Regions from separate parts of the Robertmurraya mesotrionivorans genome, predicted to be linked through region 1. Evidence: predicted binding sites of a transcription regulator. Region 1 holds the regulator's gene; each other region holds the start of a gene.
The links. Region 1 encodes Rex, which represses fermentation and respiration genes when NADH is low (regulators of the CRP and FNR family bind a similar motif). Its sites were predicted from a motif close to TTGTGAAATATTTCACAA; they were not measured.
Positions count from the first base shown of each region.

Region 2: the regulator Rex is predicted to act here: its motif matches at 2,638-2,655, upstream of ACRX5O_RS11010 (formate/nitrite transporter family protein).
Region 3: the regulator Rex is predicted to act here: its motif matches at 3,458-3,475, upstream of nirB (nitrite reductase large subunit NirB).
Region 4: the regulator Rex is predicted to act here: its motif matches at 4,275-4,292, upstream of ACRX5O_RS03585 (cytochrome c oxidase subunit 2A).

Region 1 is NZ_JBPCCH010000016.1:5,448-11,071, forward strand. Features, by position in the region: gene ACRX5O_RS19195 (ABC-F family ATP-binding cassette domain-containing protein) at 1-1,190, opposite strand, end outside; gene moaC (cyclic pyranopterin monophosphate synthase MoaC) at 1,330-1,824, shown strand; gene ACRX5O_RS19205 (redox-sensing transcriptional repressor Rex) at 1,852-2,511, shown strand; gene ACRX5O_RS19210 (YdiK family protein) at 2,539-2,751, opposite strand; gene ACRX5O_RS19215 (CPBP family intramembrane glutamic endopeptidase) at 2,748-3,482, opposite strand; gene groES (co-chaperone GroES) at 3,784-4,068, shown strand; gene groL (chaperonin GroEL) at 4,143-5,624, shown strand, end outside.
Region 2 is NZ_JBPCCH010000005.1:129,433-135,056, reverse strand. Features, by position in the region: gene ACRX5O_RS11035 (transcriptional regulator SplA domain-containing protein) at 408-659, shown strand; gene ACRX5O_RS11030 (cold-inducible protein YdjO-related protein) at 690-971, opposite strand; gene ACRX5O_RS11025 (YjcZ family sporulation protein) at 1,014-1,127, opposite strand; gene ACRX5O_RS11020 (YjcZ family sporulation protein) at 1,160-1,267, opposite strand; gene ACRX5O_RS11015 (hypothetical protein) at 1,350-1,712, opposite strand; gene ACRX5O_RS11010 (formate/nitrite transporter family protein) at 1,764-2,612, opposite strand; gene ACRX5O_RS11005 (Crp/Fnr family transcriptional regulator) at 2,968-3,669, shown strand; gene ACRX5O_RS11000 (aldehyde dehydrogenase family protein) at 3,847-5,331, shown strand; gene ACRX5O_RS10995 (YjcZ family sporulation protein) at 5,386-5,487, opposite strand.
Region 3 is NZ_JBPCCH010000002.1:69,757-75,380, forward strand. Features, by position in the region: gene cobA (uroporphyrinogen-III C-methyltransferase) at 1-458, opposite strand, end outside; gene nirD (nitrite reductase small subunit NirD) at 507-866, opposite strand; gene nirB (nitrite reductase large subunit NirB) at 904-3,339, opposite strand; gene ACRX5O_RS04475 (tetratricopeptide repeat protein) at 3,546-5,624, opposite strand, start outside.
Region 4 is NZ_JBPCCH010000001.1:698,240-703,863, forward strand. Features, by position in the region: gene ACRX5O_RS03565 (carboxypeptidase M32) at 1-818, shown strand, start outside; gene ACRX5O_RS03570 (DMT family transporter) at 865-1,773, shown strand; gene ACRX5O_RS03575 (b(o/a)3-type cytochrome-c oxidase subunit 1) at 1,790-3,439, opposite strand; gene ACRX5O_RS03580 (cytochrome c oxidase subunit II) at 3,439-3,915, opposite strand; gene ACRX5O_RS03585 (cytochrome c oxidase subunit 2A) at 3,941-4,090, opposite strand; gene ACRX5O_RS03590 (methionine aminopeptidase) at 4,405-4,620, opposite strand; gene ACRX5O_RS03595 (SDR family NAD(P)-dependent oxidoreductase) at 5,089-5,624, shown strand, end outside.

The DNA of each region.
Region 1 (5,624 bases):
TAGCCAATGCTAACGTTAGACCCATAATGAACTTGTCCTTCTAACGGTTGTAACGTTCCTTGGATGGTTTTGAGCAACGTTGATTTTCCAATCCCATTCGGTCCAACTAAGGCAACGGAATCGCCTCTAGTAATTCTAAGGGAAAGTCCTTCTGCTATTCGCTCATCATGATAGCCAACTGATAGGGAATGAACATTTAACACCTCATTACCACTTTGCTTTTCAATATCAAACCCGAAGGAGGCGGACTTCTCATCTCCAAGAGGTTTGTCCATTACTTGCATTCTCTCAAGCTTCTTCCTTCTACTTTGGGCCCGCTTTGTGGTCGATGCACGAGCAAGATTCTTTTGAATAAAGTCCTGTAGCTTGGCTATTTCATCTTGCTGTTTTTCGTATTGCTTTAGATCACGCTCGTAGTTTTCGGCTTTTTGTTCAAGATAAGAACTGTAGTTTCCTGAGAATTTGCTGATTTGATTCCTAGAGATTTCGTACACTTGATTGACCACTTTGTCTAAAAAGTAGCGATCGTGGGATACAATTAAGATGGCACCAGTGTAGCCAGTAAGATATTGCTCTAGCCAAGACAAAGTATCAATATCTAGATGGTTGGTAGGTTCGTCCAATATAAGAATATCAGGTTTCGTTAATAACAACTTCGCAAGAGCTAAACGAGTTTTCTGGCCACCACTCAAGCTATCAATTTTCGTAGAGTAATCAAATGAGTGGAAATTTAATCCATGTAGGACAGAGCGTATATCAGACTCGTACTGATACCCCCCATTCTCCTTAAATTCATTTTGGAGATGGTCATATTCTTTTATTGTCCGCTCGTACAAAGCAGCATCTTCAAATACGGTAGGATCAGCCATTTTTTCCTCAAGCTTACGAAGCTCTTTCTCTTGGTTCATGACATGTTCAAAAACGGTAAGCATTTCTTCCCAAATGGATAATCCGGAGACAAGACCTGTATTCTGAGCCAAATACCCGATCGTTACATGTTTGGGTTTGATTAAATCTCCTGATTCATAGGAAAGATGGCCGGCAATAATCTTGAGTAAAGTAGATTTTCCAGCCCCATTTCGACCTACTAAGGCAATACGGTCTCTTGTTTGAACTTCTAGTTTTATATTCGATAAAATAAGGTCAGCTCCATAAGACTTGGAAAGCTGGTTCACTTGTAGTAGTATCATTGATTTCACCTCTATACTTCTACGGTTAGTGTATCGCATTCAATACGGATGAGCAATGATATGAGTTGTGAAGTATGTTACAATGTTTTCATACAGAACGAGGAAAATAGTGTATGATTTTGAAAGAGGTGTATAATAGATGTCAGAGTTCACTCATTTTAATAAAGAAGGCAGAGCGAAAATGGTAGATGTGAGTGATAAGCCCGAAACAGTACGGACGGCCATTGCCCATTCTAGTATCACAGTCAATCAAGAGATATATGATCGTATCACACATAACCAAATGAAAAAAGGTGATGTGCTAGCAGTGGCACAGGTTGCAGCGGTTATGGCTAGTAAAAAAACATGGGATATTATTCCAATGTGTCATCCTATTCCACTTACCGGTGTCGATATTTCTTTTGATTGGGAATCAGATAACCATTGCCATACTCTACATATTTCTGCTAGTGTAAAGACAAAAGGGAATACGGGTGTAGAAATGGAAGCGTTAACAGCCGCTTCTGTTTGTGCGCTTACCGTTTATGATATGTGTAAAGCAGTAGATAAAGGAATGGTTATCGGGAAAACATACCTTGTTGAAAAAACGGGTGGTAAAAACGGTGACTTTAAAAGAGAAGAGAAACTATATTAGTTAAAGATAGAAGGTAGGGGAAGAACGATGAGTAATGAATCCATGAAAATCCCACAAGCAACGGCGAAAAGACTACCATTGTATTATCGCTTTTTAAATAGTTTACACTCATCAGGAAAGCAACGAGTTTCATCGGCTGAACTAAGTGAGGCGGTGAAGGTCGATTCTGCAACGATCCGAAGAGATTTTTCATACTTTGGAGCGTTAGGCAAAAAGGGATACGGTTACAATGTAAACTATCTATTATCCTTTTTCCGTAAAACACTCGACCAAGATGAGTTAACGAAGGTAGCGTTAATCGGGGTGGGGAATTTAGGGACAGCCTTTTTAAATTATAATTTCTTAAAAAATAATAATACAAAAATTGCTGTTGCATTTGACGTAGTAGAAGAAAAGGTAGGCACAAAAATTGGAGAAGTGCCTGTCTATCATATGGATGATTTAGAAGAGGTTATTGAAAGAGAAGATATTCAAGTAGCGATATTAACCGTTCCAGCAACGGTTGCACAATCCATTACCGATCGAATGGTTCAAGGAACGGTGAGAGGAATTTTAAACTTTACACCGGCCCGATTAACGGTTCCATCATCGATCAGGGTTCATCATATTGATCTCGCTATTGAGTTACAGTCACTTGTGTACTTTTTAAAGCACTATTCAGTGGATGAAGAAATGGTAGAGGAATAAACAACAAGCCGCCCCTTATTGGAGCGGCTATTTCTTTTGCTGTTTCTTCATCTCTTTGATTTTAAAATGTAAAAGAATCATCCGAATGCCTGAACCAATATCAAATGTAGCTAGCAAGACTAGCAGGTAGGTAAAAAAGCCCCACTCTCCATTTTGCTGTAAGTCCTGTATCGCAAACACTGTGAACAGAGCACCTAAGATGATGTATATAATACCTGAGAATAAAGGTGACTGTCTCATAAGAAGAATCCTCCAATAAAGCTTTGCATTTGTTCTGCTTGTTTGATTAATTTTTCTAAGTCTTCCCTATATACGGATTGCACAAGAACAACGAACGTATTCATTGATACGTGAGCAACGATCGGAACGAGAATACGATTGGTTTTTACGTATAAATACGCAAAGGTGAATCCCATCGCGGAATAAAGTAGGGTGTGCTCAGGCTCCATATGGGCAAAAGAAAAAATGACGGAGCTAAGCAAGGCAGATAGGAAAAAGTTAAAACGCTTATAAAAAGCCCCAAAAATGATCTTACGAAAGACAATTTCTTCTAATATAGGACCAATAACCGAGCTAACGACAATCATAATAGGAAAAGATTCAATGATACGTAAAATCTGCTGTGTATTATCAGATCCTACCTCAATACCAATCCAACGTTCAATATTTGCAGCAAAGGCTTGGGCAAATAGGGCAAGAAAGACACCTGTGATGGACCAGAGGATCGACCGACCTAAGCTTGCTCCGTTTCTTACTTCATTTGCGTTTACCATCTCTTCACGCAACAACAGCAGGACAATGACAAGTGTGATCGAAAAGCTGATAACAAGCCAAGTGACACCTGCAAACCCTTGAGAGTTTGTTTCAAAACCAATCATTTCTAGTACGAGAGAGGTTATAGGGACACCAATAAAGCTTGAAAGCTGCATAGCAATATAAGCAATTAATATAATCCAATATTCACGTTTCAAAACAAGTCTCCTTTTCAATCCAATATAGTTATTCTACTCGTAAACATCAGGTTGTATCAAATAAGAAGAATTATTGTCCGTATTTTAGCATTATATGGATAGAATAGGTGGAAAAGTACATACTTAGTAAGGTTGTATAATTAACAAGTTATGGGAGGACTTTTACAAAAAAATTATAAAAAAAAGCGGTTTCTCGCTTGCAAAAAATGAAGAGATTCATTAATATAATAGTTGTGTTAGCACTCTAGTTAAGTGAGTGCTAATAATTAAATCTTACATATATTTGAGGAGGTTGTTTCACTTGTTAAAGCCACTAGGTGATCGCATTGTAATTGAGCTAGTTGAAACGGAAGAAAAAACGGCAAGCGGTATTGTACTACCAGACTCTGCTAAAGAGAAGCCTCAAGAAGGCAAAGTAGTTGCTGTCGGCACTGGCCGCGTACTTGAAAGCGGTGAGCGTGTAGCTCTTGAAGTTTCTGTGGACGACCGCATTATCTTCTCAAAATACGCTGGCACAGAAGTTAAGTACCAAGGAAAAGAGTACTTAATTCTACGTGAAAACGATATTCTAGCTATTCTTGGATAAGAGTAGAACTTTCATAATTTAAAAACTAAACGAAGACAGAATAGATTGAAAAAACTCGAGGAGGGTATTTTACAATGGCTAAAGAAATTAAGTTTAGTGAAGACGCACGTCGCTCGATGCTTCGTGGGGTAGATGCACTTGCAAATGCTGTAAAAGTAACATTAGGACCAAAGGGACGTAACGTGGTTCTTGAAAAGAAATTCGGTTCACCACTTATTACAAACGATGGTGTAACAATTGCAAAAGAAATCGAACTTGAAGATGCATTCGAAAACATGGGTGCTAAGCTTGTTGCTGAAGTAGCTAGCAAAACAAATGATGTTGCTGGTGACGGTACGACAACTGCAACTGTTCTTGCACAAGCGATGATTCGTGAAGGCTTAAAGAACGTAACAGCTGGAGCTAACCCAATGGGTATCCGTAAAGGGATGGATAAGGCTGTAGCAGTAGCGGTTGAAGAGCTACGTGCGATTTCAAAGCCAATCGAAAACAAAGCTTCTATCGCTCAAGTTGCGGCTATTTCTTCGGCTGATGATGAAGTAGGGCAATTAATCGCTGAAGCAATGGAACGCGTTGGTAACGACGGCGTTATCACAATCGAAGAATCAAAAGGCTTCACTACTGAGCTTGATGTAGTAGAAGGTATGCAATTCGATCGTGGATATGCGTCTCCATACATGGTAACTGACTCTGATAAAATGGAAGCTATTTTAGACAATCCATTTATCTTAATTACTGATAAGAAAATTGGAAGCATTCAAGAAATCCTTCCTGTTTTAGAGCAAGTTGTACAACAAGGTAAGCCATTATTACTTGTTGCTGAGGATGTAGAAGGTGAAGCATTAGCTACATTAGTAGTTAACAAGCTTCGTGGAACATTCAATGCAGTAGCTGTTAAAGCTCCTGGTTTCGGTGACCGTCGTAAAGCTATGCTTGAAGACATCGCGATCTTAACAGGTGGAGAAGTGATCACAGAAGAGCTAGGTCGTGACCTTAAGTCTGCAACGATCCAATCTCTAGGTCGCGCTTCTAAAGTTGTTGTAACAAAAGAAAATACAACAATCGTTGAAGGTGCTGGAGACTCTGCACAAATCGCAGGTCGTGTAAACCAAATCCGTGCGCAAATGGAAGAAACAACTTCTGAATTTGACCGCGAAAAATTACAAGAGCGCTTAGCTAAGTTAGCTGGCGGTGTAGCAGTTGTTAAAGTTGGAGCTGCTACTGAAACAGAATTAAAAGAGCGCAAGCTTCGTATTGAAGACGCATTGAACTCAACTCGTGCAGCTGTTGAAGAAGGTATCGTTTCTGGTGGTGGTGTTGCCCTACTTAACGTATACAACAAAGTTGCTGCTCTAGAGGTTACTGGTGACGAGAAAACAGGTGTGAACATCGTTCTACGTGCGATGGAAGAGCCAGTTCGTACAATCGCACACAATGCAGGTCTTGAAGGATCTGTTATCGTTGAGCGCCTAAAGCGTGAAGAAGTGGGAACAGGTTTCAACGCAGCTACTGGCGAGTGGGTAAACATGATCGAAGCTGGTATCGTTGACCCAACT
Region 2 (5,624 bases), on a different contig from region 1:
CATAACACTATATAGCTACAATACTTAAAATGAGAATTTCAGCTTCAGGTCTTTGCTACTTATTAAGTAGCTTTTTACTGAATAAGTAGTGATTAAAAAGTAGGGATTTTACACTTTACCTTTCTTTTCACCGCTTCATGGATTATGTGTGGACTTTATAGTTTACTCGTTCTCGATACACTTACTTACGGAACGAACACTATATGGTTGAGTCTCCTAAAATGTTAACTCCTTTCTTTTTTTGACTTGTTTTTCTTTACACTCTTATTATATCACCTAAAAAACGGAATACTCCCCATAACTGTGATAGTTATGTGAACGTTTTCATGTCTTTCTGAAAGAATAACACTTGAACTTGATGAGAACGATATATATATGCTCATCAACTAAAAGGAGGTGATCATGAGATGGAGATGATCAATCCAAAAGAGGTCAAAGTAGGTGATGAGGTGTTTGTGATTTACAATAACCCACATACTCCGACTGTATCTAATATACGAGCCGCTGAAATCGTACAACATCCTCATAATCCCGATGCAGTCGCCTTATTTTTAAATGAGACCTTTCATGTAATTGAAGATGACGATGCCCTTTTTGCTTCTGAAGCTGCTGCTGAACAAGCATTTAATGACCACTACTTTAATTCGGATACACACTAAAGAAGCAAGGCTACGCCTTGCTTCTAAACCCTAATTGATTTTGGGCAGCTCTCTAACTTCCATTGTTGTGTCGTGTCCGCACAGTGGACATTTTAAATCGGAGCTTGCAAATTCTTTTCTCATCCAACCAATACAATCGTTATCAGCACATGTATACACTTCAATATCCATTAAAATATCTTCTGGTTTTTCTTCTTGAGCTTTTCTGTTAAAGAACATAGCAATTGCCCCCATTCTAGAGATTCTTTCGTTCTTTTTATTTAGTATGTACAATTTATTATATTTTAAAAGTATTTTTTCCTGTGTATCCAAAAACAAACAACCTGCCCATTAGAGCAGGTTGTTTATTTGTTCTTATAACCAAGAGGCGCCTACAATGATTAATAAGATAAATAATACGACGATTAACACGAATCCTCCGTATCCATAGCCACATCCACCATAACCATATCCGTAGTTATAGCCCATACCTTTCAACCCCTTTTATTATAAATTACTTATTAATATCCCCATCCTACATATGCTGCTCCTACAATAATCAATAGGATGAATAAAACGACGATCAAAGCAAATCCACCGCCGTAGCCGAATCCAGCTTCTGCGCTCATTACTTCCACCTCCCATGACATCTATCGGCAGTATATGTGTGGCAAAGTTGTCCTGTATGGGCGTTTTCACTAATTAACAAACTTACCAGAAAAAGAATGGCAGGAATGCAAGTCCAATGATTGCTCCAATAGCAATGCCTGCAGCAAAACCACCGTAGCCATATCCATAACCTCTTCTTCCCCATGGATAAGCAAATCCTCCGTAATTCCCTCTATTTCCTTGTCCAAATGGTTGTAGATATACTCTTGAATTAGTAACACGATGGATCATTCCAGTATGAGTTCTACCATCTCTTGTTGTTATTCTTACTGGTCTTCCAACACCGCCACGGCACATTTCATAGTAGTTTCTATTTGACACTTTCTCACCTCCGATGGTTTGTACACATTTATCATATGTGACCACTGGGAGTGACGTACGTACAAACGCACAGGGCTTCTCCATCAAAAAAACTCCTTGAACTATATCAAGGAGTGATTGCATACCATTAAATTCTTACATTTTCGCTACTCTCTTCTCTGAAACGGAAAAAGAAACTTCATTTTCTAGTACTTTCTTATCTTTAACAACAGGCTTTTTATTTAGGTACACATAGAAAGCTCCGACAAAAATACTTCCGCCAATTAAATTTCCAATGGTTACAGGTATGATGTTATGGATAGCTGACCCTATTGTAATCGTTTCTGGATGTGGAACCATTAGTGCAATACCAAATAGTGCCATATTTGCAATGCTGTGTTCATAGCCTGAGATAACAAAACCAAATACAAGTAAGAGGGTTAAAAGGACTTTTGCTACGTCACCTTTTACATGCATTGGTAACCAAATGGCCAAACATACGAGCCAATTACAAAGAATCGCACGAAAAAAGATTTCCAATGTATGTCCGTGCATCTTATAACTTGCAACGTCCATCAAAAGCTGCGATTTGTCTGGTGATAAAAATAAACCTGATAGCATGATCAGAAGAGAAAAAAACAATGCACCTGCTAAATTTCCAAAGTAACAGGCCACCCAGACTTGGAACGTCTCATACCAGGTAGTTTCCTTTTTTAACGTTCCGATGGTCATTGTCATTGTGTTACTAGTAAACAACTCCGCCCCACCATAAATAATCATTACTAGTGCAGTCCCAAAGAAAATAGCTACCAACATCATGGCAGATGGAGACCCGGCATCAAAGAAAAATTCCCCAGTCTTATAAGATACCATGATTCCGAAACCAATATAGACCCCAGCAAGCATCGCTTTAATAAAGTAATGTAGTTTAGAAGACATCCAAGTATCTCTTTTTTTCTTAGCGTTTAATGCCGCTTCCTCAATGGGTGTAAGCTCATTATACATGTTCAGGATCCTTTCTCTTTTCAAAATGTGAAAAACGTCACAATATTTACTGTCATTTTACCCCTCATTCCTGCTTTTGTTAATAGAAAAACTATTGAACGCTTCGTGACTCTTTATGAAGCGGTTACATATTCCCTTTTTCATCATTTAAGTATTGAAAACTAGGGTTTTCAATATAGGAATATTAAAAACTCCCCTTACTCCCCTGTTACAAATATCACTCTTTTAAAGAGATTTTAAATTTAACGTGATTTCTGTCACAAAACGTTAACTCTTTATTAAGTAAACTATATTGACCAGCTACATGACATTCTTTTAAATAAAATATATGGCCAGCGCTTAAAGGAGGATACCGATGGTGAATCAAAAATATAAGGAAGAATTGTCCTACGAACTTGGCGAATTATTAAAATCGGCTGAACGAATTGTACCTATAAAAAAAGGAAGCTATCTGTTTAAAGAAGGACAAGAAGCAAGAGAAATGTATATTATCTTATCAGGTAAGGTTCAAATATCTAAAATGAACGCCGAAGGAAATGAACTGAGTTTAAGACTTTGTAAGCATAATGATATTGTAGGGGAACTAACCTTATTTACTGTGGATCCAAGGTATATATTTAATGCTAAAATAATAGAAAATGGTGAAGCAGCAGCCATTAATATTGCTGATCTTGAACAAGCCTTTTTTAAAAATAGCCAGTTGGCTTTTGAATTCCTCCGATGGATGAATGATCATATAAGAAAAACCATTACTAAGTTTCGTGATTTGGTGTTAAATGGAAAAAAAGGTGCACTCTATTCTACCATTATCCGGTTATGTAATAGTTATGGTGTATTAAGAGAAAATGGAATTGAAATATCGGTTCCATTAACAAATCAAGATCTAGCGAATTTCTGTGGTACAGCAAGAGAAAGCGTTAGTAGAATGCTGACTGAATTAAGAAAGAACCATATTATATCTATTAGCAAAAAAATAATTACTGTCCATGACCTAGATTATTTAAAAAAAGAAATAGATTGTGAGAACTGTCCGATTGAATATTGTAATATTGATTAATCGTAATCGCCTATTTTAGGCGATTATTTTATTTTTGTCGAAAAATCGTGTCAAACATTATCGGAATATTCCCTATATTTATGATTGAAAAGTAGTTTTATAAAATGATAGTATTAACGTTGTAAGCGTTGTCATAGTTTGGAAATTACTTAACCATTTAATAGCGGGAGGGAAACAATGAGTCAATTAACTGTTCAATTGCATGAAAAAGTAGAAAAGTTCCTATCAGGTAAAAAGAAGCTCTTTATTAATGGTGAATTCGTCGAGAGTCAAACTCAAAAGACATTCGAAACCTATAACCCTGCTACTGGCGAAGTGCTTGCAACTGTTTTTGAAGCCAATGAAGTAGATGTAGACCTCGCTGTGAAGGCAGCTAGAAAAGCTTTCGATGAAGGTCCTTGGTCAAAAATGGGTAGCGCTCAAAGAAGTAGATTAATGTATAAGCTTGCTGACCTAATGGAAGAAAATGCAGCTGAACTGGCTCAACTTGAGACATTGGATAACGGTAAACCAATTAGAGAAACAACGAATGCTGATATTCCTTTAGCTGTTGAACATATGCGATATTATGCTGGCTGGGCAACAAAAATTGTTGGGCAAACTATTCCGGTTAATGGGCCGTACTTTAACTATACACGACACGAAGCGGTCGGGGTTGTTGGACAAATTATCCCTTGGAATTTCCCTCTTCTAATGGCAATGTGGAAGCTAGGTGCTGCACTAGCAACAGGATGTACAGTCGTACTAAAACCAGCTGAGCAAACACCTCTTTCTGCCTTATACTTAGCTGAGTTAATTCAAGAGGCAGGCTTCCCTCCAGGTGTTGTCAATATCATTCCTGGATTCGGTGAAACAGCAGGTCAACCGCTTGTTGACCATCCACAAGTTGATAAAATTGCTTTCACAGGTTCAACTGAAATTGGGAAAATGATTATGGAGAGAGCAGCAAAAACCTTAAAGAGAGTAACCCTAGAACTAGGCGGAAAATCGCCAAACATCTTGCTGCCAGATGCTGATCTTTCAAAAGCAATTCCTGGAGCACTAAATGGGGTTATGTTTAACCAAGGTCAAGTGTGCTGTGCGGGTTCTCGTGTCTTTATTCAGAAAAAGCAATTTGATAATGTTGTTGCTGATATGGTGAGTCATGCGAAGAATATAAAGCAGGGGGCAGGTCTACACTCTGACACACAGATTGGACCTCTTGTTTCAAGTACACAACAAAAACGCGTTCTTGGGTATATTGAAAAAGGAATTGATGAAGGAGCCGAGCTATTAGTTGGTGGAAATAGTCCATTTGAGCAAGGATACTTTGTTTCACCAACGATCTTCGCCAATGTTAGTGACCAAATGACGATCGCTAAAGAAGAAATATTTGGTCCTGTTATTTCTGCCCTTCCATATGAAGACTTAGATGAGCTTATTGCTCGTGCTAATCAAAGTGAATACGGCTTAGCTGCTGGGTTATGGACACGTGACGTAGCTCAAGCACACTACGTAGCCAACAATTTACGAGCTGGAACGGTTTGGGTTAACTGCTACAACGCATTTGATGCCGCTTCTCCATTCGGTGGTTATAAGCAATCTGGTCTTGGTCGTGAAATGGGCTCTTATGCACTCAACAACTATACCGAAGTTAAGAGTGTATGGATCGGTATGAATTAATAACCACAAGAAAAGCGAGAGGGTCTTCCCTCTCGCTTTTTTTATAAACAAATATTAGTAGCCGTAGCCTCCACCGAAGAATCCTGCCCCAACAACGATTAGCAAGATAAACAGGACAACGATTAAAGCGAAGCCGCCTCCATAATTTCCACTCATGATATTTAACCCTCCTCTATAGCCTTTTCACTCCTAGTGTATTCAGACGGGATGTCAACGGTATAGATGAATGTCCTATATGGGATCAATTAAATATGTTCACAATATGTCCATAGGATTTTCCTTCAAGATTCATT
Region 3 (5,624 bases), on a different contig from region 1:
CCATCTTTTGATTTATCATGAGCCGTAACAATGGCAAACGATTCTCCATATTCTCGGTGGGTTACTGGAATGCCGGCATAAAGAGGGGCTGCAATTCCGGAAGTAATTCCTGGAATCATTTCAAACGAAAGCCCATTTTGAGCTAATGCCTCTGCTTCTTCTCCTACTCGTCCGAATACTCCAGGGTCTCCTCCCTTTAATCGAACGACGATTTTTCCTGAAGCTGTTTTCTCTACAAGAAGATCATTTATTTTTTCCTGCCTGAGGGTATGACGATCAGGAAGCTTTCCACAGTAGATAAACTCACAATTTGGAGGTGCAAAATCCAGAAGCTTTGGGTTTGCAAGTCGGTCATATAGAATAACCTCCGCTCTTTGAATGGCTTCTAGGCCTTTTACTGTAATGAGACCAATATCCCCTGGTCCTGCTCCAACTAAAAATGCTTTTCCTGTTGTCATACAAACTTCCTCCCCTAAGGCAAATGGGGGCGAAGTCGCCCCCATCCTTTATATTAGTAATAAAATGCGATTATCCTCTACTTCTACATCATACGTTTTTACTTGTCCTTCGTCTGGTGCTTGCACCTTACCATCATTCAAAGAGATTTTCCAATCATAAAGTGGACAGTATACATAGCTTCCACTAACTAAGCCGTCTGCCAATGTGCCTCCCTTTGGATGTGGACTTTTGTTCTCAACTGCTTTTACTTCTCCAGTTGATAATTTAAATAGGACTATTTCTTTTTCGCCAAGTCTGATCACTTTTCCTGCTTGATGTGCTAATGTTTGATAATTTCCGACATCAACCTTTGTTAATGTTTGTGGCATATCAATCACCAAAACCTTTCCTTTAATTTTACCCATCATTTTCGTCTTCGTAAATATTAATTTTTCATTTACGATATTAGACTAAAACTTCTGGAATTTCCTCTGTTTTGTAGTATTTTTCACGAATTTGTTGATTTTTCAATGCTTCATTCCAAGGCTCTGTGTATCTAGTTAGGGAACGATCAAGTTTCTCCGTTAATTCTTTTCTTACTTCAGCATCCTGCAATACTTCTTTTACATGATCTAGCCCCACACGTTCAATCCAAGTAGATGTACGCTCTAGGTAATTCGCGGTTTCACGGTAGTATTGAATATAAGCACTAATCATTTCCATTACTTCTTCTTCAGTCTTTAACGTGCAGAGAAGGTCACCAGCACGAAGATCGGTTCCTCCGTTACCGCCTACATACAACTCAAATCCGCCATCGATTCCGACTATCCCCATATCTTTAATTCCTGCTTCAGCACAGTTACGTGGACAACCAGATACTCCCATCTTAAATTTATGTGGAGTGTCTAGACGTTCAAATTTCTTCTCAAGGTCGATTCCTAGTTGCATTGTATCTTGTGTACCATAACGGCAGAATTGAGATCCCACACATGTTTTTACGGTACGTAATGTTTTTCCGTAGGCATAACCAGATGGCATACCAAGGTCTTCCCAAACATTTGTCAGATCTTCCTTTTTCACACCTAGCAATGCGATACGCTGTCCACCCGTAAGCTTAACAAGCGGTATATTGTATTTCTCAGTTACTTCAGCAATTTTCTTTAAGTCATCAGCATTCGTTACACCACCGTACATTCTTGGAACAACAGAGTATGTGCCGTCCTTTTGAATGTTTGCGTGCATTTTTTCGTTAACAAGTCGAGAATCACGTTCATCAAGGTATTCTTCAGGATGCAGCATACCTAAATAGTAGTTAAGAGCAGGACGACATTTGCTGCAGCCTTCCTCGTTGTTCCAGCCAAGAACATTCATGACTTCTTTTGTACTCATCATGCCTTTTTCTTTAATTTCAGCAACAACCTCGTCACGACTTAATGTTGTACAGCCACATAGAGTCTTTTTATTAGCCTTTGTTGCATCAAATGAATCACCCAATGTGTAAGCAAGAATTTCACCAACAAGGCCCTTACAACGACCGCAAGAACGTCCGGCGTTTGTACAGCTAGATACTTGATCAACTGTTGTAAGTCCTTTAGTTTGAATGGCTTCCACGATGGTTCCCTTTGATACGCCGTTACATCCACACACAATCTCCGTATCCGGCATAGAGTCAACGCTCATGTCTGCTTGACCCCCACCACAGCAACCAGAATCAAGAATACTAGCGCTTGTTTTACCACTTACATCTTCTTTATCAACAAGCATGCGGAACAATTTTGTGCTATCCTTTGTGTCACCGTATAGAACAATCCCTACCACTCGATTGTCTCTTACTAGTATCTTTTTATAGATGCCTTCAAATTCATTGTGAACTTTAATTGCTTTTGTTGATTTATCATCAATAATTTCACCCGCAGAATACAGATCAACATCAGATACCTTTAGTTGAGTCCCTGTAACCGATCCTTCATACGGTGCAACCTCTAATCCGAGTATTCTCTGTGCCAAAACCTTCCCTTGTTCATACAGTGGGGCCACCATTCCATACGTAACTTCTCTATGTTCTGCACATTCCCCAACCGCATATACATTAGGTGTATTTGTTTCCATAAAGTCATTTACGACAATCCCACGGTTTACGTTAATTCCAGCTTCTTTTGCAAGCAGTGTATTTGGTTTAATTCCAACAGCCATAACGACTAGATCTGTTTCGATTTCTGTTCCATCGCTAAATCGAAGACCTGTTACGCGGTCATCTCCAAGAATTTCACTCGTTTGTTTTTGGAAAAGGAACTTCATCCCTTGAGCTTCAAGTTCTTCTTTCAGCATCGTTGCAGCTGTCTCATCTAGCTGTCTTTCCATTAGGTGTGGCATCAAATGAACCACATGTACTTCCATACCAAGGTCAATTAAACCTCTTGCAGCTTCTAGACCAAGAAGGCCACCACCGATGACTACTGCTTTTTTATGAGTACGAGCTACTTCCATCATATTTTCACAATCTTGGATATCACGGAAGCCTGTTACGCCTTGTTTATCTGCACCGGGTACCGGAAGGATGAATGAGCTTGATCCTGTTGCGATAATAAGTTCATCGTAAGCAACGATTCTTCCCGTTGAAGATACGACTGTCTTTAACTGTGTATTGATCTTTGTAACTGCTTCATTTGTATATAGAGTGATATTATTTTCACGGTACCATTCCCATTCATTTAGGAAAATGTCATCTACCGTTGTTTTCCCTTGCAATACATTTGATAACTGAATTCGGTTGTAGTTTGGATATGGTTCGTTTCCAAAGATTGTTATATGAAAAGTATCGGGTGTTAGTTTTAGAATTTCCTCTACTACTCTTACTCCAGCCATCCCGTTACCAATAAGAACTAAATGTCGTTTTTCCATTTTGTTATGTCCTCCCTAGCCTGAGCTTTATGCTCGTTATTTCACAATCGACTTGATAGCTCTATTTTAACTTCTTTTATGTTGAAAACTTGTGAAGTTTGTCACACTTTCACAAACTATGTGAAGGTATTCACATTTTGTTCAAAAAGTTTAGGTGGGTGAATGAAAAAAGCTGGTGCATATGTTTGCACCAGCTTGAAAACTGCTTATACTTCTTGTTTGACTTTAGGAAGTCCAGTAAATAGGAATTCATATTGCTTATAACGGACCGTGAATAGCTTAATTGGATCCTCAAAAGCTGTTGGATTATGCTGAAGCTTTGTTAAAGATTGCTCATACTGGCTGATCTTTTCTACTAAATCTTCTGCCGTATGTGTTAACTCATCCTTTGGCTTTTGAAAGAACGATTCTAAATCCCTTTGTATTGCCATAGCAAAAAAATGATAAGGGGCAAAAAACTGTTTACTTACTTGTTTTGCTACTTCTGAATAATCTTCCGTTTCCACATAGCGCTTGTATTTTTGCTGCAGCATGGCTTTATTTTGACCGATGCCAGCGAATAGCTTACCTGCGCCCTTTAGTAATAATTGTGTTGGATTATGCTTTAACATAATGTTGATGTGTTCTAATTGAACACCACTTGTCAACCGTCCAGTGTCTCTTCTCCAGTCATGAAGTAATTGATCATCTACTGGAAATTGAAATTTTTCAATTCCGTATAAGCCATTAAAGCTTGTAGCCATTTCATCTAAATAAGCACGAATTTGCTGTAGTTCCTCTTTCGTAAGACCAATCCATTTTTGAAGGGAGGAGTAGAGCTTTGGAAGGGTGGTGTTTTGTAAATATTCCTCCATGCGCCTGTTCATTTCCTCGTTTAATTGAAGATGGATAGTGGCAAGGTTGCTTTGATCTGTAATAGATTCAGCTGTTGTCTTTAGTACATTAGGTATGTCTGCTTCTACTTCTGCAGAAAGCTCCTGCAGGATCGTAACATAATTGCTCTTCAGTCTTTCTCCAACTTCCTGTTCTAAATCACCTAGCTGCATGGAAGCTCCACTAACCTTAGCTAACATTTCTTTGTTCCATTGAATGACATCGATTAATTTTTCTTCTTTATCAGCTCGTTTAGCTAACAGATAGTGTAGTGTTTCTTTAATAAAGTAAAGCTCTTTTCTAGTTCTTCTTTCGTTGGATTGCTCGCTGTTAACATCTTTCAAAATGTCACTCCAGACCAGAGCCTTAGAAGACGTGTACGGGTAAATGTCAGCATTCGGGAAGATAGGATTCAGGTTCTTCTTAATGGTTTCCAAATAATAAGAAACGCCAGTCTCTTCTTCTACCGCATTTGGGATCGGAAGGATAAAAATGAACATATGATCGTTAGCTTGCTGGTTCATTTGCTTGATCACATTCAATTCCATATCGTTTAAGGGATTTTCCTCATTTAAAACATAAATAATGCTATCAGCCATGTGTAAATTAACGGAAAGAGAACTTCTTTCTTGAACCGTTCCACGATACGGTGGTATAGACATTAATGATGTGTTTGCTGCTTTTAATAGTTCATAAGGTCCTTTAGAGTGAATGTAATGATCGGTTGATCCAATTTCCGTAGGACTGTCTACTTGTTTGGATTCCACAGAGTTCACTTCAACTAATTCAGGCTCAGGCAAGTAGCTATACAACGCTAATTTGGAAGACAATTGGTTTACTTGTTCATGTCCAAGCACATCACTTAAAATCGTTGTTTGTAGCTTGCTTGTTCCTGTAAACAATGTAATGGTGCTTTGCTTATTTTGTAGATTCTCCATGATCCATTTCAGCTTATTGCTTACAGGAAGATCTTCTTCTTCAGCCCAAGTAACGATACTAGTGAACAATTGTTTTGTCTGGTGCACATCAATCAGTCCATTTGGTGCTGAATTGGATAATGCATGGTTTGCCTCCGTAACGGTGTCTTCATTGATCGTTCCAGGGAAAACTTCGTTCCATGCAAGTGCTGCACATGCGGTATAGACAAAATGATTTGATTCTGCGAAACGCATCCAATTTTTCAGCAGTAATGGAATGATTTCTTGAATCTCGTTCAAGGAATACTTTCCATTTAAAAATAGCTGAAATGTTTTTAAGTATTGCTGAGATAACAGCTTCCATGATAACTGTTCAGGGAGCTCAGATTGTAGCAGTAATGAATTAAGCTCGCTTACCCAATCGAGTAGCTCTGATTGTTCTTCGTAATTTTCCCATAGCTTAAAAACAATTTTTTCGAATCGAATACGATCAAG
Region 4 (5,624 bases), on a different contig from region 1:
CGGTACATCCATTTGCGACTGGATTAAATCCAGGGGATGTTCGTGTGACAACGAAGTATGATGAAAAAGACTTCCGTACAGCTATATTTGGTACGATACACGAAGCAGGACATGCATTATATGAACAGAATATTTCTCCTGAATTAATCGGAACTCCTTTATGTACGGGAACATCCATGGGGATACATGAATCACAATCTCTATTTTATGAAAATTTCATTGGTAGAAATCTTTCTTTTTGGAAAGGTAATTTAGACTTACTAAAAGAATACGCTCCTGTTCAGTTTCAGGATGTTTCGATTGAGCAATTTTACCGAGCAATCAATGAATCGAAGCCATCGCTTATTCGCATAGAAGCGGATGAACTAACTTATTCATTGCATATTATGATCAGGTATGAAATTGAAAAAGGGATTTTTAATGATGAGATTGAAGTTAAGGACTTGCCTAAAGTTTGGAATGAAAAATATGAACAATACCTAGGGATTACTCCAGATAATGATGCAAATGGAGTCCTTCAAGACGTTCATTGGTCTGATGGAAGCTTTGGGTACTTCCCGTCCTATGCGCTTGGTTATATTTATGCTGCTCAACTAAAATCTGCCATGCTGAGTGATATTCCCCATTATGACCAGTTACTTGAGGAAGGGAACCTTCTACCAATAAAAGAATGGTTAACCAATAACATTCATCAGCATGGAAAAATGAAGCTACCTCTTGAATTGATTAAAGATATTACTGGAGAAGGTCTGAATGCTTCCTGCTTAATTGACTATCTTTATAGTAAATACGAGAGATTTTATGAAATAAAAAAATAAAACGTAGGATGACAATTTTTGTCGTCCTTTTTTCAAGGAGGGAACCATGCATCTTCCTTCAAGTTTTTCTATAGGTCTAGCTGCATTTTTATGGGGACTAATAGCCCTTTTCGTAAGAGAATTAAAAGCGGTAGGCTTTTCAGCAATGGAGATCGTTACGATACGAGTAGGGGTTGCGTTCCTAATCCTTTTCGTTATTGGATCTGCAAAAAAACGGGAACAATTAAAAATTCAATTTAAAGATACCTATCTTTTTATTGGGACCGGAATATTAAGCATTGTTTTTTTTAATTGGTGCTATTTTACAACAATTAATGAAATGAATGTCTCTCTAGCTGTTATACTACTGTATACGTCACCTGCTTTTGTATCCATTCTCTCTTTTGTTTTTTTAAAGGAGAAGCTCGGTAGAAAAAAGATCCTAGCCGTGCTTGGTACGATCATTGGGTGTGTTCTCATTGCTGGTCTCAGAATGGAAGAAACGGCACAGATTTCAACGATAGGATTGTTTATCGGATTAGGCTCAGGGTTAGGTTATGCGCTATACAGTATATTTGGTAAGCTAGCACTTCAAAGATATGCTCCCTTTACTGTTACGTTTTATACATTTCTGATTGCTTCTTTATCCTTGGTTCCTTCTACGGCCCTGTGGACAAAGTCAAGTATACTGTTTGAGCCATCAGTAGTTTGGTATAGTATAGGTCTTGCTTTAATAACGACTGTAACAGCTTACTTTTTATACACATGGGGACTGAAGAAAACAGAGAGTAGCAAGGCGTCGATTATTGCTACAATCGAGCCGGTTGTAGCGACACTATTAGGATTGTTCTATTACAATGAGACATTAAGTATGATACAACTCATTGGAGGTATGATTATACTTGCTTCAGTCATTTTAGTGAGTTACGAAAAGAAAAATAAAATACCTGTACAAACCACAAACAGCGCCCATTAATAGGCGCTGTTTGTTATTACCATAATTTATAACCTTTTGATCCGATTGGAGCATTCTGAATCATATCAATAAATGGTATGGTGTAAGCGAACAAGATTAATAACGCAGTAATTCCTAACCAAAGTTTCCAGTTCTCAAATACCATTGGTGTTTTTTCAGCTTTATCACTAACTTCTCCAATTGGAAATTCTTCTTCGCCTTTTGGAGCAAAAAATGCTAAATTCACAAAAATGTAAAGCATAAGAATAATCGCAATAAAAAGGATTGTGCCACCCACAGCTTGAGCGATTTGATACGGTATCCATTCAGTAGCTTGAGCAGCTCCGCCATACTCTGAAAAAGAAGAACGACGTGGTGCACCTAGTAAACCAGCTGCGTGCATTGCACCAGACATAAAGGTCATACCGATTGCCCAAAGAACACCTTGGTAAATCGCAAGTTTATTCATCGCTTTTGTTAATACTCGGCCTGTTACATGTGGAACCAGCCAGTAAGAAATACCGAAGAAAGTTAAAACAACTGCGGTTGCAAGTGTTAAATGGAAGTGTCCAGTAACCCAAATCGTATTATGAATCACTTGGTTCAACTGATGAGAAGCATTAACCAGTCCACCTGCACCTGCAGGTATGAATGAAAGCATTCCGATAAAAGGAACCGTGAATCTTGCATCTCCCCAAGGAAGCTTCTTAAACCATCCGAAGAGTCCTGTTGCTCCTTTTGAGCGACCATAGCTTTCGAAAGTGGCAAAGAGGGAGAAGGCGGTCATTAATGATGGAATGACAACTAAAAAGGTTAAGATAACCTGTAAGAACTTCCAAGCAGGATCAATTCCTGGCTCCATTAACTGATGGTGAAAACCAACAGGGATAGAGAATAGTAAAAATAAGATAAAGGACAAACGAGCAAGCGAATCAGAGAAGATTTTTGCACCAATGACTTTTGGAATGACTACATACCATGCCATATAGGCAGGTAGTAACCAGAAATAAACAAGTGGATGTCCGAAATACCAGAATAGTGTACGGCTAACTAGAACGTCCACTCGATCAACAATCCCGAGTGACCATGGAAGTAATTGGAATAGTACGGTTGCAGCAACACCTATTGTTGCGACAATCCATAACATCGTATTGACAACAGCCATGAACGTAATTAATGGACTTGGCTGACCAGGGTTTTGCTTTCTCCAGCTAATATATTTACCTAGTACGGCAGCTCCATCTACCCAGCTGCCTACCACAACAAGTGTTAGACCCAGGTAGTAAATAAAATGTGCTTGTAATGGCGCATAAAAGGTATAAAGTACAGAAGCTTTATTTAGTAGAATCATTGTGGCTGCCATTAGCGTCCCAGTAGTCATTAACCAAAAGCCAATCCAACCTAATTTTCTTTGAAGATTGGATAATGTACCTGATGTACGGCTTGTGGCAGCAATTTGAAAGCCCATAATGAAGAATGTTGTTAAAACAAGCCCGAGCACAACACCGTGAACCGTTAATATTTGATAATAGCCAATTCCTGCAGGTAACACAAATTTTCCAGAACGTACTAACGTTTGCAGAAGTCCTGCCAGCCCACCGACAGCCAAAGCGATGAATGCTACATAAAAATGGGCCATAACTAATTTTCCATCACGAGGATCAATTTTTGCATTTAATGTATTCATTATTCCACCACCTTGATTTTAGACGTCATCATGTGGTGTCCAGAACCACAATATTCATTACATAAAATTAAGTATTCTCCAGCTTTGTCAAAGGTTGTGACATACTCGCTTATATAACCAGGCTCTAACATCATGTTAATATTTGTTCCAGCAACTTGAAATCCGTGAATTACGTCTTTTGTTGTTGCAATTACCTTTACTTTTGCTCCAAGTGGAACTTCAATCTCTCCTGGAGTATAAGCAAAAGCTTGAGCTACGTATACTAGTTCATAATCCCAGTCTTTGCCCTCAACTTTTTTAAGTCCTGGCTCGTTGAATGGTGCAGTTGTATCAACTTTTTCAGGATTGATTGTTGCTAAACAGCTTGGTGGTTGATTTCCGAGATAAAAGGCACTAACACCTAAAACGGTTAGGAAAACTAGAAGTGTCCCAATCCCAAATATCAGCCAAATTTTTTCAAACTTATGCATATGCATGGTAAAAATATCCCCTTTCGCTCAATTAAAAACGGTCTAAAAATAAGAAGTAAACGCTCACCCATGTCACTATTAGAAAGAATCCTAATAGGAAAACGGAAGCTAATGTGCCCTTTAAAGAAGAGCTATCCTCTATTTCCGTCTTTGTTTTTCGGTTGAGTTCCATTTTCGCCATAACCCTCACTCCCTCCCCAAGGTTTCACAATAAATAAATGATTACAATTTCATAATACAAGACAATTGTTCCAATTCCATTAGCTTTCATTGATTTCACAAATTGTTCAATTGTTATGTATTTACTATGATAGTAGTGAAAAGTTATTGTGACAGTGATTTAAATCACATTCAGTTGTCTCGAAATGTGAAATATTTGTGAAGAAGATAAATTTTGAAAATATATGATAACGGTTACGAATGTCGACATAAAAGCATTTGTAGGTGAGTGATATTTATTACACAATAAAACACACCCTAGAAACCTAGAGTGTGTTAGACGATTGTGCTATCCCACTTTGAATAAGATCCTGATCCTTCGCAGCCTGCACAATCAAAAATATGGTTATATGGGATAAATTCTCCTACTGGAGGATACACATGATACCCTTTCCCATGACATTGAGGGCACTTATCTTCCTCATACATTGCTTCTATATGCTCTTGATACTTTCCTTCTCGCCAATTGAAGAAGGCTTGAATGATTCCCAAGATTATTCACCACCTAAAAAACTTTGTTTGTTCCTATTATTTCTAATGGGGTTTCCTCTATACATATTATTAAGGTAGAGGTGTTAAGGTGATGTTAATAATTGGTATTTAAATATGGTTATGTTCATCATAGAATTTTCATATTTATTATTATTCTTAAGGCTTTTAGACTGCTTGAAGGAACCTCTTGTATCAAGTATAAATATACTGATAGTAATATTTGTCAGTAAGAAATAGTGAGGGATAATATATGGTGAAATACTATTGTGAACACTGCCGAACCCTTTATGATGGGAAGGTAGTTTGTCAGGTGTGCGGCGAATTGGTGTGTAAAGAGATTTATATAGAGGTGCAAAGACAACAAGATAAGAAGTAATAAGGTGATAGGAAAAAGAAACCCTTTTTCCTTTTCTTTTTGACTACCGTTTGATATGTTGATTCATATATGAATGATAAAGGGGGATCATTATGTACTTACCATCATTTCGAATAGATAGCAAACATGCGATAGTTACTGGGGCTGGCAGGGGAATTGGAAAAGCACTAGCCATTGGTCTTGCGGAAGCAGGGGCAGATGTTGCCTTACTTTCCCGTACCGAGGGCGATTTAAGGGAAACTGCTGAAATCATTCGTTCTCTTGGCAGGAGGGTGCTCGTTATACCGACAGATGTCACCTCAAAAGAGGAAGTGGTAAGGGCAGTTTCTAAGGTGGAGGATGAGTGGGGAGAAATACATATTCTTATCAATAATGCAGGAATGAATATTCGTTCTAAAGCTTTAGAGGTTACGGAGGAAGAGTGGCAGACGATTATGGATACCAATTTAAAGTCAGCCTTTATGATGTCACAACAAGTTGGTAAAGTGATGCAGAAGCACGGAACAGCGGGTAGAATCATATCTATTTCATCTGTTGCCGGACATGTCGCTTTACGAACAGGTGTCGTATACGCGGCAACAAAAGCGGCTATGATTCAAATGACCAAGGTGCTAGCCTTAGAATGGGG